3 regions of the Paenibacillus sp. CF095 genome follow, and region 1 is predicted to be linked to each of the others. Evidence: riboswitches for the same ligand, from Rfam matches in the RefSeq annotation. Region 1 holds a riboswitch; each other region holds the start of a gene.
The links. Region 1 has a riboswitch for S-adenosylmethionine ahead of BLS69_RS25690 (methionine ABC transporter ATP-binding protein). Riboswitches for the same ligand answer to the same signal wherever they lie in the genome.
Positions count from the first base shown of each region.

Region 1 (5,320 bases):
ATGTTTGCGTATGGGTTACCTTGCAGATCTTCGATCAACAAAGCATCATTCGCTGGATTTAGGTTTGCTTCAAGGGCATAGTTGGCGTTGATGAATACCAGATCCGCTTCATCCAATTGACGAGGCATCATGGCTGCATCAAGCTCGATGATATCCAGATTTTTCGGATTTGCTGTGATATCTTGAATCGTAGAAGTAATATTTGTGTTGTCTTTCAGCGTAATGATACCTTCCTTCGCGAGCAACAACAGAGCACGTCCACCATTGGATGGGTCATTTGGAATTGCTACTTTTGCGCCGTCAGCCAATTCATCCAAAGACTTAATCTTTTTGGAGTATCCACCAAAAGGTTCAACATGAACAGGTGTTACAGAAACGAGGTTGAATCCACGTTCTTTATTCTCTGTGTCCAGATAAGGTTGGTGCTGGAAGAAGTTTGCATCCAATTTTTTATCAGCAAGTTGCTGGTTGGGTTGTACATAGTCATTAAACGTAACAACTTGCAAACGAATACCTTGTGCTTCCAGTTCAGGCTTGATGCTTTCCAGGATCTCTGCGTGTGGTGTAGGTGAAGCTCCAACTTTCAATTCAACTGTGCGTGGTGCGCCTGCTGAATTGTCTGCGCCGCTATCGGCGTCCTTATTGTTCCCGCAAGCTGCAAGAACCGCAATCAGCATAAGGCTAAGTAGAGCGAAAGACCATTTTTTCATGTGTAAAACCCCTTCTCTAATCATTTTTTTCATGTGGCGTCCGCATAAATGCATATCCATCATGTTATCTATGTGTTATTTCCTGGTGAAAAATGTAACCAAGCGATCCCCAGCCATCTGGAGAATTTGCACAAGAATGATCATCGACACTACAGATATAATCATGATTTCATTTTGATAACGGAAGTATCCATAGTTAATTGCCAGTGTTCCAAGACCTCCACCACCAACCATGCCCGCCATCGCCGTATAAGAGACAAGCGTAACGATCGTGATTGTTATACCAGCAAGCAGACCAGGCAGTGCCTCAGGCAGTAACACCCGTCTTACAATCTGTCCGGTTGATGCACCCATCGACTGCGCCGCTTCAATGACACCCCGATCAACTTCTCGCAACGTCGTCTCCACCAAGCGAGCAAAGTAAGGAGCTGCTGAAATAACTAAAGGTGGTATAACACCTAACACTCCTGTAGCTGTACCGACGAGTATACGAGTGAATGGAATAAGAGCAACAATCAATATGATAAATGGGACTGAGCGCAAAATATTAACAATCAGAGATAGTATCGTGTACACTGCCCGTGACTTGATCGAAGCAGATCTAGCCGTCATGAACAGCAGAACTCCGAGCGGTAAACCTAAGATAACGGTAAACAAGCCTGATACACCCAAAATTTGCAGTGTCTCAATGGAGGCTTTACCAACCTCTTCCCAGCGAACTGTTGAAAAATCCATCTAACGAAGCACCTCCACATCAAGTCCCTCTGCGGTCAATTCTGATATCGTCCGATCAATCGCAATTGAATCACCCTCGAACCGAACGGTCAGCTGTCCATAAGGCACCTGTTTAATCGTAGAGATTGTACCCTGCAGGATGGCAAAATCCACACCCGTCTTACGTACCGTCCTGGACAAAATCGCTTCATACGTTTTGTTACCCAGAAAGGATATCTTCACAAGTTTGGAAGCAACACCTGCCTGCAATTCAACGCCTGAATTCGCCAGAGCGGTCTCTTCGAGAGCAAGTCCAGCTTCATGGTCACGCATCATGAAGTCCCGCGTAATGGCATGCTGCGGCTTCAGGAACACTTCTGTTACAGGTCCTTGTTCCACAATGCCGCCTTGATGAATGACAGCCACTTTGTCACAGATGTTCTGAATGACATGCATCTCATGTGTAATCAGAACAATCGTAAGGTTGTACTTTTCGTTAATGTCGAGCAATAACTTCAGGATTGAATTTGTCGTCTGCGGATCAAGTGCCGAAGTGGCCTCATCACAGAGAAGTACATTTGGGTCACTTGCAAGTGCTCTCGCAATCCCTACACGTTGTTTCTGTCCACCCGATAATTGAGCCGGATATTTGCTGCTATGGTGTTCCAGACCAACCAGTGCGAGCATTTCCTTCACTTTGCGATCAATGGCATCTTTGGGTGTATTCACAAGTTTTAGTGGAAAAGCTACATTGTCATATACCGTTGCCGAGGATAACAGATTAAAGTGTTGGAAAATCATCCCGATCTTGCGTCTCTGTTGCTGCAATTCGGTTTTGCTCAGTTCAGTCAGGTTTATTCCGTCAACCCATACTTCACCCTCCGTAGGGCGCTCCAGCAAATTAATACAGCGAATCAATGTACTTTTGCCCGCTCCAGAATGGCCAATCACTCCGTAGATTTCGCCCTTTTGGATGCTCAAATTCAGCTCAGATAACGCTGTTGTAGATTTTGCCCCTTTGCCGTACGTTTTTGTTAAACCTTTTAATTCAATCAATCGCACTTGCCCCTTTCCAACCACCTACATGTATCTTTACCCGATCTAAAGGAAAACTCCCCTTAAAGTACAAAAAAAGAGCCCTTTGCAGATACAAAGAGGGCTCTTCACGTGAAAGAATATACCTTCTCATCTGCCAAAATCGTGTCTTGCACCATTTTGTAGGAATTAGCACCTAACATCTATAACGAATGATACAAGATCATGTCGTTACAAATCGGTTGCCGGGCTTCATCGGGCCTGTCCCTCCGCCGCTCTCGATAAGAAATATGTTATTGTAGGATTTTATAAGTTCATGTAGTTTATGCTTTATAATGTGAACGTAACTTCCGAAATATCAGTTCTATCCGTGTAACATTCGATTGAAACTCAGTATATTCCAAGTATTCCGATTTGTCAAAGGGAATTATTTCTTTTCCATATATTATTGATATAACTATAAGAGGCTGTTAACGTTTCACAGACCATATCGACGCCTTGACGCATTTCCTGCACATGCTGATTCAGATCCTCCAACTTCACTTTACCTTGCAAGGTCTGGTGTAACTGCCACAGGTCATCGTGCATTTCGGAGTTCATGTAGTGAATTTCCATATTACGACGTTTGCGCAGCTTGCTCATCGGCTCACGATAAGAGTCCTTGATCTGAATCAATCGCAACGCAAGATCATGATGCTCCCTCGCATAATCGAACTGCCTCAACACAGTAAAATAGGAAAAATGCGCTTTGGTATTTGACGTATTCAGTTGGAATATTTCATTTAAGACGGTGCCGACTTTATCCAGAATGGCAAAGCAGCGGATAAAGCCATCTTTGTAGAAATACACATACCGAGCATACTCGGCTTTTTCAGTCGGCGTCATATCATCCGTTGAACCTGCAACGACCCTTTTGCGAAAATGAGCAGCAGCGAAACAGCTTTGCTCCAGTTCATCCAGTGAGGAGATGAGTCCCTGAGTCCACACATACAGCTTCCGATAGTCATGCGTGGGATCATGGTCCACATGCATTTGTCGTTGAAATAGCTCAAGCGTATGCGCCATTGCGTCCATCGCTGCCTTCAATTTACCTTCGTTTATACGTGGCTTTTCCCCCAACAACGTTCGCAGCATATCTAACCTCCTCTTTTCCAAATCAACAAGAATTCATCACCTTAACACATCATCCAATCCGTGTAATTGCTGCTTGCCATAGGTTGCCCTGATCCCCCTGACATCAAACAAAGTCCACCTGTCCAATGATGTACATCACTGGATGGTGGACTTTCATATTTAGCCCAAGTACCTTTGAAAAAGTGAATCTATATCTTAGAAACGATTAACCGGGCGATACAGCTTGTACACCAGGAAACTCATATACGTTAAGACTCCGAACAATATGGCGATATCCAGCATATGAGCAAGAGCTACGAACATGTATACTTCCGGACGGTTCATTGTCACCATCATGAAAATACCAATGACTACTTGCATCAGAATAAGAACAACGGATACCACACCCAGAGTACGCATTTCCTTATTGTCCGGATGATTACGGTAAGCGAAGTGACCCAGGATTGCAATAACAATCACGAGCGACGCAGCTGCTGCACGGTGAGCAAAAGCAACCGCTACCCCACCCGAAAGCTCAGGAATAATCTGCCCGTTACAGAGCGGAAATCCGGAACATCCGCCGGCAGAATCCGTGTGACTCACAAATGCACCCGTGTATACCACGAGATATGTGTAAATGGTGGAGAACCAGACCAGATTCCTGAATTTTTTACTAACCCGAGGGTATTTATTCAGTCGCTCCAATCCGCCATCTTTTGCCTCTTGCCTGATGCCCAGCGCCATCATTAGAGAACTGGCAAAAGCAATCAGTGCAAAGCCAAAATGCAGTGCCATGACTGCTGAAGATTGGGAGAAGACAACGGCAAAAGCCCCCATGATTCCCTGGACGATAACAAATACCAGAGTTAAGAAAGAAAACAATTGCAGGTCACGGCGTGACTTGCCAAACCGCAGAAAAGCAACAAACGAGGCAATGGACAACAGTCCAGCCAGTGCACTTACAGCGCGATGGGAATATTCAATAAGTGAAGCCACAGTATGCGCCGGAACGAGTTTTCCGTTACATAAAGGCCATTCCGTTCCGCAGCCAAGGCCAGATTCCGTTTTGGTTACGATGCCTCCACCAAAAGTGGCCAGAAACATGACAAGACAGGTTAATACGGTTAACCATTTAAACAAAGTTAAGTGTTTCAATTTTTTCTCACCCGCTGTTGGTTTAAGATGGCGGAGAATATTCTCCGCTTGTTTCGGTACTTTGACACTTATTTCACAACTAAATTCATTATACCGGATAAAATGTTCATTGACGTCGCGCTTTGTGACAAAATGTTAACGTCTGCTGAAATAATGACCCACAGGTCATTGGAGTTATGTACAGAAACGTCTCTTGCATAGAACATGCCGAACATACAAACGCCATTTCCCTATTTCAAGAGAAATGGCGTTCTTTTAGTATACCCTTTTACAACATGAACCTGTCATACTTTTATTATCATTTATGGATCGTGTTGTACACTTCGACTGCGCGATCCAAGAACTGCTCAATCTCTTCTCTCGACTTGCGCAGCTTGTTCACATACCGTACGAGTTCGCGGCCATCTGTATACGCCACAAAGCTCGGAATGCCAAGAATATTCTGCTCTTCACTAACCGTTCCAACCTGATCTACGTCAACCTCAATCAAGGTCAGTTCACGTGCATATTTCTCTTCAACCTCAGGCATAAACGGATCGATGTATTTGCAGTCACCACACCAGTCTGCCTTGAATACGGCAATTGTCAAACGT
Region 1 is NZ_FMZN01000004.1:269,059-274,378, forward strand. Features, by position in the region: gene BLS69_RS25680 (MetQ/NlpA family ABC transporter substrate-binding protein) at 1-710, opposite strand, end outside; gene BLS69_RS25685 (methionine ABC transporter permease) at 786-1,445, opposite strand; gene BLS69_RS25690 (methionine ABC transporter ATP-binding protein) at 1,446-2,480, opposite strand; SAM riboswitch class I at 2,607-2,747, opposite strand; gene BLS69_RS25695 (Cthe_2314 family HEPN domain-containing protein) at 2,877-3,593, opposite strand; gene BLS69_RS25700 (COX15/CtaA family protein) at 3,789-4,727, opposite strand; gene BLS69_RS25705 (thioredoxin family protein) at 5,026-5,320, opposite strand, start outside.

Region 2 (5,320 bases), on a different contig from region 1:
GCAGATCATAAAGCTTGGGAGATCGAAGCACATTACCTGGCACATGCACTGATGAATTATGTTCTGATTCTCTCTCCGCAGAAAATTGTCATGGGTGGCGGAGTAATGAAGCAGGAGCACCTGTTCCCGATGGTTCGTAGCAAACTGCAGGAGTTGCTGGCAGGGTACGTTCAGCATCCGGCACTTCAATCCGAGATTGACCAGTATGTTGTCTCACCAGGACTTGGCGACAATGCAGGGCTGTGTGGTTCGCTGGCGCTTGCCAAATTGGCATTGAATAAGTAGAGCAATAAGGGATTGACGAATTTTACCATTGTGGTATGATATGGGCAACAGCATAGTACGGTTAATGAGGAAGCACCTCTCTTGCATGGTTTTTGCAGGAGGGGTGTTTTTTTTGTGCTGCCTGTAGGTAGTATCTCTAACTCGTATAAGCTGAATATTCAAAGGGAGGGAACGAAAATGGAAGTCATTTTCATGAACAGATTGTCCAGAATGTCAGATCAGAATGCAGAGTATGCACAGTTATGGATTGGGGAAGAGGAAGATAGTTGGCAGCTGGGATGGAGTCGCTACGAGGAAGGAGAGCGTGAGGACAGCATCTGGTATGAAGGGACTTCTTGGGAGGAGCTGCTTCATATTTACCGTCATCAGCTTGCCATACAGATGAGTGAGGGGTACCGACCGCAGTTGCAGGGGTTATTTCATGAGAATGATGATCTGAAGTCACGCAGTTATGGTGGACAGCGGCTCCATTGTTACAGTGAGTTATACAGCAATGAACAATTATATACGGATCTGTGCACATGGCGCAGGAAGAGAGCTGTGTCTGACCGGAAGGCACCGTATTTTATTGCAACGAATCGTCTGCTGCGTTTGATCAGTGCCTTTGTTCCGCAATCGCTGGATGAACTGATGCAACTGCCGGGCGTAGGAGAGAGCAAAGCGACTGAGTATGGTACGGAATGGATGGAGATTACAAACGGGTTGGAGCGTTCAACGACATTCCCGCTGGACTGGGTATACACGGCGCTGAAGGAAGAAGAGTATGAGAGTTGGTTATACAAGCAGAGAGAGCAGAAGTACAAGCAGGAACTTGATAAGTTCACCACGCGTAAGCAGGTGCTTGAAGGCATGAAGGAAGGGTATACGTTAGAGGAGATTGTTAATCGTTCTGGATTATCCCGACGCGAGTTGGTTGAGCTGTTAGAGGCACTGGATCACGAAGGTTATGACACCGATTGTCTTCTTGACGTGGAGCTGGCAGTGATGCCAGAGAACGAACAAGAGGCCGTATGGAGTGCGTATGAGGAGCTGGGAGATACGTTCCTGAAGCCAGTATTACATAAGGTGTATGGAGGAGAGAAACCCGATGGAGGAAGTCTGGAGCAGGTCTATGAAAGACTGCGCATGATTCGAATCCGTTTTCGTCGGCACGCAGAGACAGAGAAGAATGTTGGTTAATGATCAGAAATGAAAAAAGACGAGGCGTTTCTCCCGGAGGAGCGCTTCGTCTTTGTTATTTCATACGAGTTCATACCCAGTCTTTCTTGCGGAAAATGAAGAACATGCTCAGGCCCAGAGTAACCATCAGGCCAATCACAACAAAATAGCTGTATTTCCAGTTAAGCTCTGGCATATTCGTAAAGTTCATGCCGTATATACCGGTAATGACCGTCAGCGGCATGAAGACCGTGGTAATGGCGGTAAATACACGCATGATCTCATTCGCCCGGTTAGCAATACTGGATTGGTAGGCTTCTCGCAAGTTGCCCATCAGGTCGCGATAAGTCTCAAAGGTTTCAGATATTTTTACAGCATTCTCATAGATGTCACTGAAATACTTTTGCAGTTGATCATCGATGAGACGCAGATCTTTTTTGTTCAGGGTGTTAATGACCTCTTTCTGAGGTCCAAGGACTTTTTTCAGCCACAGAATCTCACTGCGTAGCCCGATAATTTCATTCAGATGTGACTTTTTGGTGTGCATCAGAATGTCTTCCTCAAGTTTCTCGATCCGTGCTTCAATTCGGTCACCTACGGTGAAATAATTATCAACGATCAAGTCAACCAGCAAATACAACAGACGATCCGGTGTACTGATTTCCTGTTCCCACAGGATTGGTTTCAGTGTGCGCAATTCGCTGACCTTTTGCTTCGTAACACTAATAATGAAATGTCTGCCGAGGAATAAGTTCACCGCACGTAGAAATATCTCTTCATCATCGAAACGGATGCTATTAATCACAATAAAATAATGGTTCTCATAAATTTCAATCTTCGGACGTTGTTCTTCGTCACTAAGACAGTCTTCCACAGCCAGATCATGCATCAAGAACAGCGGCTGAAGTACCGCCAAATCGTCTACGTCTGCATCAATCCAGTAAAACCCTTCCGCTGGTGGAGTCAGCGCCTGCTGAATGTCGTCCACCGGAATAAATACACCGTTGTTTACCAACCGGATTTTCATCGTTAATCTACTCCTTCTGCACCCGCCAACTTGGCGGATATTATCATTATGGGCGCAAAAAGAACAAATCAGCCGGTCGGCAGCGGAGCCTGGAGATCAGGGCTGCGTTCACTATATAATCAAACGGAAGTCACGTCCCGCTGCCGGCATGCTGATGTCAATTCTCTATGCAGTTTGTCGGAATTCGGCTGCCAGTCAGGCCTCGGGTCGCCATCCATTTAATATGTCACCTCTCACATAAGGGTTTATAACACCTTGTTTAGTATACCGCTGGTACAAGGTGCTTTCAAGCGCAAAAATGTGTCTATTTCGCGCCCTGAGGCAGTGTATGACAACGGATGATGAACGGTTCCGATCTGGGAAGCAGACATCGAACTGCATCTTGACGTGAGGGCATTAATGTAATAAAGTAGACGGTGAACCATATTTAATTACAATCTAATACAGCGAAATCTTATCAAGAGTAGGTGGAGGGACTGGCCCGATGAAACCCGGCAACCGGCGGTATACCGCACGGTGCTAATTCTTGCAGCGACTAAGTGTCAAGTGGCACTGTTGTAACTGAGAGATGAGAGAGGCGCATATCTTTTTTACATATGACCTTTCTCGAAATCCGAGGAAGGTCTTTGTTATATGCCCCGACTTCTCAGCAGTGATTTTCGCTAAGGAACTTGAGGTTGTTTGTAACGTTGGATGAAAGAGCAATTCAATGTTTTTACAAGCTCAAGGCAGTCTATACCTGTATTGATGTGAAGACATCAAGCCAGGGGTGGCTGCATCTATCTATGCAAAAGGAGGAGTTAGACTTACTATGCCAATCAAAATACCCGATACTCTACCAGCAAAAGAAGTACTTGAAGGAGAGAATATCTTCGTCATGGATGAAACTTCTGCATATCAGCAGGATATTCGTCCACTCCGTATCGCTATATTAAACCTGATGCCCACAAAGGAAACGACCGAAACACAATTGCTTCGTCTGGTGGGAAACACGCCTATTCAGGTAGATGTTGTTCTCGTACATCCCAAATCCCATACGTCGAAGAATACGTCTCAGGAGTATTTGGATCTGTTCTATAAAACCTTTGATGAGATTGAGCACCGCCGTTTCGATGGAATGATTATTACGGGTGCTCCGGTGGAACAGATGGATTTCGAAGACGTGAACTATTGGAATGAAATCCAAGAGATCTTTGAATGGACTAAAACCAATGTGACTTCAACCCTCCACATATGTTGGGCTTCCCAGGCAGGTTTATACCATCATTTTGACGTACCTAAGGTTGCACTGGATGAAAAGTGTTTTGGCGTTTTCCCGCATACCATCAATAAACCACATGTTCCGTTGTTGCGTGGATTCGATGAAGTATTCAACGTTCCACATTCCCGTCATACGGAAGTGAGACGCGAAGATATTGAAAAGAATGAGAATTTAGAGATTTTGGCTGAATCCGAGGAAGCGGGGATCTTCCTGGTTGCTACCAAAGACGGCAAACAGATTTTTGCCACAGGACATGCCGAGTATGACCCGTTCTCATTAAAGTGGGAGTATGACCGGGATGCAGCCAAAGGGTTGGATATCGCATTGCCTAGACATTATTATCCGAATGATGATCCTTCCCGTGTGCCACCGGCTACTTGGCGCGCTCATGCCAACTTATTATTCTCTAACTGGCTCAATTACTATGTGTATCAAGAAACACCTTACGATATTGGCCCGCAAATCTAATCGAGATTACAGGAGGATGCAGCAATGGAAGACAACAACAAGTTGAAAATCGAAAGCCGCTTAGCACAAATTGGGTCCATCAATGAACCGGTAACAGGCGCCATTAACTTTCCGATCTATCAATCCACTGCGTTTCGCCACCCGAAGCTTGGACAAAGCACGGGGTTTGATTATATTCGTACGACTAATCCAACCCGTAAAGTATTGGAAGAAGCGGCCGCAGCGCTGGAGTCTGGTGATGCAGGGTTTGCCTGTAGCTCGGGAATGGCCGCGCTGCAAACGATTTTTGCCATGTTTGGTCAAGGGGATCATCTGATTGTATCGCTGGATCTGTATGGTGGAACCTATCGTCTGCTGGAACGTATTCTGTCCCGTTTCGGCGTAACGGCAAGTTATGTGGACACGAATGACCTTGCAGCACTGGAGAAGGTTCGTCAGCCGAATACAAAAGCTGTATTTATTGAGACACCAACCAATCCACTGATGATGATCACCGATGTGGAAGCCGTTGCTTCCTGGGCGAAAAGTTACAACCTGTTGACTATTGTTGACAACACGTTGCTGACTCCATTTTTCCAACGTCCGATTGAACTGGGTGCCGATATCATCATTCATAGCGCTACCAAATATCTGGGCGGACACAATGATGTGTTGGCCGGACTAATTATTACCAAAGGTGAAGCGTTATCTGCAGAGATGGCGTTCCTGCATAATTCCATTGGAGCGGTATTGTCTCCAAGTGACTCCTACCAGTTGATGAAAGGTATGAAAACGCTGGCTCTTCGCATGGAGCGTCATGAGCACAATGCACTTACTATTGCTAAATACTTGCTTGAGCACCCAGCGGTGGTTGAAGTATATCATCCAGGTCTATCCGATCATCCGGGGTATGAGATACAGAACAAACAATCCACGGGTAACACAGGTATCTTCTCTTTCAAAGTGAAGGATGCACGTTATGTTGAACCATTGCTGCGTCATATCAAACTCATTGCTTTTGCCGAAAGTCTCGGCGGAGTCGAATCACTCATGACCTACCCAGCGGTACAAACGCATGCGGATATTCCGCTTGAGATTCGTGACGCCGTGGGTGTGGATGACCGTTTGCTCCGGTTCTCCGT
Region 2 is NZ_FMZN01000001.1:3,399,745-3,405,064, reverse strand. Features, by position in the region: gene BLS69_RS14830 (ROK family protein) at 1-285, shown strand, start outside; gene BLS69_RS14825 (HRDC domain-containing protein) at 463-1,464, shown strand; gene corA (magnesium/cobalt transporter CorA) at 1,535-2,470, opposite strand; SAM riboswitch class I at 2,922-3,045, shown strand; gene metA (homoserine O-acetyltransferase MetA) at 3,282-4,199, shown strand; gene BLS69_RS14810 (PLP-dependent transferase) at 4,224-5,320, shown strand, end outside.
Region 2: it holds a riboswitch for S-adenosylmethionine, as region 1 does, so the genes downstream of both, metA (homoserine O-acetyltransferase MetA) here and BLS69_RS25690 (methionine ABC transporter ATP-binding protein) in region 1, are expected to answer to the same signal.

Region 3 (5,320 bases), on a different contig from region 1:
GGCGTAGTACGGCAACAGCCACCAATAATTTTTGCGCCCGCAGCAACCCACTGCTCCGAAGCATCACTCATACTGCCACATGTACCCTGTCCGCTCCACGTCTTCGTTGCTGCATCATATACTTCTCCCGAGTTCGGATACACAATAACAGGTTTATCGCTGGTACGGCTCAAAATACCCACTGCTTCCGTCACCACTTCCATGGGAGCACAATTCAGGCCAATCGCTGCAATCTGCGGCTCGGAGCCAAACGTCTGTGCACATACCTCAAACAGTGTGCCCTCACTGATGCTTGTCCCGTCTTTTAAAGAAAAAGATAACCAAGCATACGCATGAGGGAACTCCTTCAGTACATCAACCAGCACCTGTGCTTCCTGCAGGGAAGGAATCGTCTCAAACGCCAGAATATCAGCACCCGCTTCAATCAGCGCCGCCATACGTGGACGGTGAAATGCGGCAAGCGTCTCATCCGACACGCCGTAATGTCCCACATACTCTGAACCATCCGCCAGATAGGCGCCGTACGGTCCAACGGACCCGGCAATAATTGGACGTGGACGAAGACTGTCTTCTTCGCGATCCCCTGTACGATCTGTTATATGCTCCTCATTCTCCACGGTCTCGGAACGTACCGAAGGAACTCCTATAAGCCGACCTGTCGAGCTTTCTCTCCCTACTAAACCGTCCTGCACTTCTGCCCACACGTCATCTCTCGCCTGTGCAGCCAGTTCCACCGTCTTGCGGATCAGCTCCAGTGCTGCCTGTTCATCAATCCCTCTCTTGCGGAAACCATCCACCGTCGCCTGATAACTGGATGTAATCGCACAGTCGGCTCCTGCTCGAAAATAATCTGCATGGACCTGAACAATAACATCCGGATTCTCAAGCAACACACGAGCAGACCATAGTGGATCATCGAGATCACATCCATGCTGTTCAAGTTCCGTTGCCAGCGCTCCATCCAGAATCATGACCGGATGTTCACGCAGGATCTGTTCTATGGGGTTAGTCTGTTGTGCTTGCGTCATGTACTTGTCCTCTTTTCTTATTCACACGTTCTGTCAGATAATAAGCAGCGTAACATACTGCGATAAACGGAACCCCACAATACAGCGCAATTCGCTGTGTCGGGTCAAAGGCAATACCTATGCATGAAGCCAGGCATAATATAAATGAAACAATTGGTACCACCGGATACAGTGGTGTGCGGTAGACCAGATCTTTGACCGCATGTCCTTCCCGGATATATTGTCTGCGGAACATGTATTGGGAGGCACTGATGCTCATCCATACCGCAACGACAGCCAGACCTGAGATGGAGACCAGAGTAATATACACGGTACCTGGTGCAATGATGCTGGACAGCAAAGCTAGTGCACCACCCACCATACTGATCAGAAGTGCATTCAGCGGTACCCCGCGTTTGGTCAGTTTAGCAAACCACGGAGAGATTGTTTTTTTATCAGCCAGAGACCAGAGCATCCGTGAAGATGCATATAGGCCCGAATTGGCAGCAGAGAGAATCGCCGTTAGAATAACAAAGTTCATAATGTCTGCTGCATAGGGTACTCCCACCCGCTCCATTACCGCTACAAACGGACTTTCCAGTACACTGGCATCCGACATGGGCAGCAAGGCCGACAAGATAACAATCGTTCCGATGAAGAAAATAACCAAACGCCACAGCGTTGTATGAATAGCCTTTGGTATCGTCTTTTCCGGATTCTCCGTCTCACCGGCGGCAATGCCGATTAACTCGGTGCCTGAGAAGGCAAAGTTTACAGCAAGCATAGTCATCAATATCGCTGTAGCCCCATGAGGGAACCACCCGGATGCGGTAATATTTGATAGAAATGGAGCCGGTTCAGAATCCGCCATGGGAATGATACCAAACATGGCTGCGCCACCGATAATAATGAAGATTACGATAGTCACTACTTTTACAGATGAGAACCAGAACTCGGATTCCGCAAATAATTTCACTGTTAAAGCGTTGAACAGAAAGATCATCAGTGCAAAGAGCGCACTCCATATCCATACGTTGACCGATGGGAACCAGCGCTGCATCAGCAATCCGGCGGCTGTGAATTCGGAGCCAAGCGCAACAGTCCAGGTTAACCAGTATAACCAAGCCACCGTGTAGCCTGTTGCCGGTCCGATATATTTGGCTGCATAACTATGAAATGCTCCCGTCTCTGGCATATGAACAGACAGTTCACCAAGACAGAGCATCACCAGATATACAACAATGGCTCCGATCAGATAGGACAGAATGGTTCCCAGTGGTCCCGCTTGCTGAATGGTGTACCCTGAGCTGAGGAATAATCCCGTTCCAATGACTCCTCCTAGAGAGAGCATGACCACATGCCGTGCCTGCATTTTCCGCTGAAAATGCCCTTTGTCGTTGTTGTTCTCCATACCTGCTGCTCCCCTACTTCTTCATCCAGAAAAAACAAAAAAGACCCACTCTGCCTAAAGAGTGCGCCGTTACTGACAAATAAAAACAAACGCTCCTATCTATCAGGCTTTCACCCGCTGGAATTAGCACAGTATCCTTCAGATCTGTTGCTGAGGTTTCTAAGGGCCAGTCCCTCCACCTCTCTGGATAAGAAAATGATTTTTTATAAATATAGCGATCTATCATGAATGTGTCAACATTTAAATAATAAATGGCACACCTCGCTATTCGGTGGAAGACCCCGGATTGGTGATGGTGGTCTTTACCTCATACGTGATCGGCACGGTGCTAAAAATTTTATCCCAATCGTCTTTGACTTTTTTCCATGTTTTGGGTTCTTTGATACGCAAGCTATCCCGAAAATCCGCAACATCTACTTTATAGGTATGCTGAAGTTTGTATAACACCTGTCGAATCTGTTGTTCGGCCAGTTCAGCAAATTCTTTTTCCAATTCTCTGAGATAAGCACCTTTTTCCTCTTCCTCGGGAGCACGCCAATCCTCCATCAACCAACCTTCGGATTCAGTCTTCACATGGAATGAAATATCATCGCCAACCACTTTTGGAATTATTTTTGTTTTTTTCTTTTTCATTTCATATACCACGGTGAATCCCGCTTTATTGTATGTCTTCAAGATGCCTCCTTTTTCTTTAGGTCTGATCCACGATAGCCCTTCTAGATCCGTTTGGCTGAGTTCCCCGATGAATTTGGTCGTTTTCCCATCAAAGATACTGGCACCGGAGAATTTGTCCTCTCCATTGGAGTTCAGTACATTTTGGAGCAAGAAGCTGGAACCAGATTGCATTTGTGCATCTAATTTGGAGAGTAGAACGGGGTCCAGGATTTTATTGGACAAGTACGAATTACCGGTAATGCCTGTCAGATAAAATGCTGGAATCCGGGAAGGATCATCTGAAGTCAGTACATCAACAGCGCGATGATGGCTAATCAACACCAGACAGTTAGGGCGAATATCGTTATCCCGAAGTACAAAATCCAGCAGCTGATCCAGACCATACTTTTTGGCAATATCCTTGGACACAACGATGACCTTCAGATGATGTCCGATGAGCGGGTGATCTCGCCTCAGTGCAAACTGACGAAAGATTTGCAGCAAGGAATCTCCGGTAAGCTGTTCATTGGAATAGGACGTTTTACCAGAAGAAGGCGAACCGGATTGTTGGCTCTTTTGACTGCTGGAATTACCGGGAGCAATCTGTACCGTGGCCGTCAAATTGTTCTGCTTGGAATACGCTCCTCCCTGATTAGCGATGTCTTTCTCAAATTCCGTCTCTTTGCCGATATCGATCCCAAGACCGACGTAGACACTTAGATCCTCTATCTCCCGACTGCTCCAACATCCGGATATCGTTAAGAGAATGCATAATACAGTGGCTAAGCGTAACAACATACGGAATGTAATCATGCATGCTTGCCTCCTTTTTTGCGAATCAGACTTAACAACAGTAGTATCAGAGGTAAAATGCCAAATAAAAATACGGACACATTGCCCAGCATATCTCCTAGTTTGAAGGTATCATCCACGGTTTTGGGCATCATTGCTGTCAGATAAATGAACGGAAGCAGGCCGTACATGATGCCTTTGATTTTTTTGGAACGAAACAAGTCACGAATACCCACCGAAGCGCAGTAATGTGTAATAGCTGTAGTCGAAAAGATTTGCATAATCCAGATGACCAGCAATAAGGATTCAAAACGCTCGAATATCAGACCCTGAATTTCGAAGCTCCTTACCAAATCCAACGTTGGCCAGGTTCGAGTTTTGATGCCATCGAGCGATAAACTGCCTATAACCATCACGACCGTGATCAAGTAGATAATAGTGGATATGAGTATCCCCCAGGTCATCGCTTTATTGCTCTTTTTCGGATTTTTCATATAGGCAGTCATGATTAACATCACCTCATAGCCTGTATAAGATAATAGTGAAGGCTTCAACCCATGGAAAACGGGCATAAGCCCATCACCGAGCACGGGTCTCAAATTGCCTATCTCGAATAGCTGATTACTAAGCAAAATTTCAATCACAAATATAATAATCGTAATCGGAAGGATGATCTCAAACACGCGTACGATAACGCCAAGCCCGCCTGAGATCATATATACACCGATCCACATGAAGACCATCACAATTGCCCAGGTGGGGGTGCGTTCGAGTAGATACATCCCGGTTACTTCAGCCATAACTCTGATTTCGAATGCGGCAATCACTATGAAATACATAATCATAGACAATCCCAGTATGTAAGCAATCCAGCTGCCCGTAATCTCACGAGTGAACTGGAAGACGGTTTTCTCCGGAAATCTGCGACACAGTGTAACCAGAATTATTCCGACACCTATGATAATGAATCCAGATAGGATAATGGAAATCCAGACATCCGGTGTTCCGACAGCTTTGCTAGTCGTTCGAGGCAACGTCAATATCCCGGCACCAAGCATGTAATTGACAATAATTACAACGGCCTGTGTCGTGGTTAGCTTTCCTTGGGAGCCATTCACTTTAGTTCACCTCCAGACCTTCAGTAGATGGAATTCCATTTATTTTTTCCGATCATCATCTATCGGATTAGTCATCTTGGGACGCATTCTCATCATATTTAGCGGTGCACGGATAACAAAATCCTTCCATTCATTCATGTGATAAGGTACCGCTGGTGCAACATAAGGTACGCCAAAGCTTGAGAGTCGTGCCAGATGTGTACACACAAGCAGAAAGAACATAACCACGCCAAACAATCCAAGTACGGCTGCGCTGAACATAGCGGCAAATCGCAGAATTCTTAGCGTTAATCCCGCACTATAGACCGGAATCGTAAAGGAAGAGATGGCTGTTACCG
Region 3 is NZ_FMZN01000006.1:67,643-72,962, reverse strand. Features, by position in the region: gene mmuM (homocysteine S-methyltransferase) at 1-1,028, opposite strand, end outside; gene mmuP (S-methylmethionine permease) at 1,006-2,418, opposite strand; SAM riboswitch class I at 2,511-2,612, opposite strand; gene BLS69_RS27765 (Ger(x)C family spore germination protein) at 2,683-3,885, opposite strand; gene BLS69_RS27760 (spore germination protein) at 3,882-4,982, opposite strand; gene BLS69_RS27755 (spore germination protein) at 5,022-5,320, opposite strand, start outside.
Region 3: it holds a riboswitch for S-adenosylmethionine, as region 1 does, so the genes downstream of both, mmuP (S-methylmethionine permease) here and BLS69_RS25690 (methionine ABC transporter ATP-binding protein) in region 1, are expected to answer to the same signal.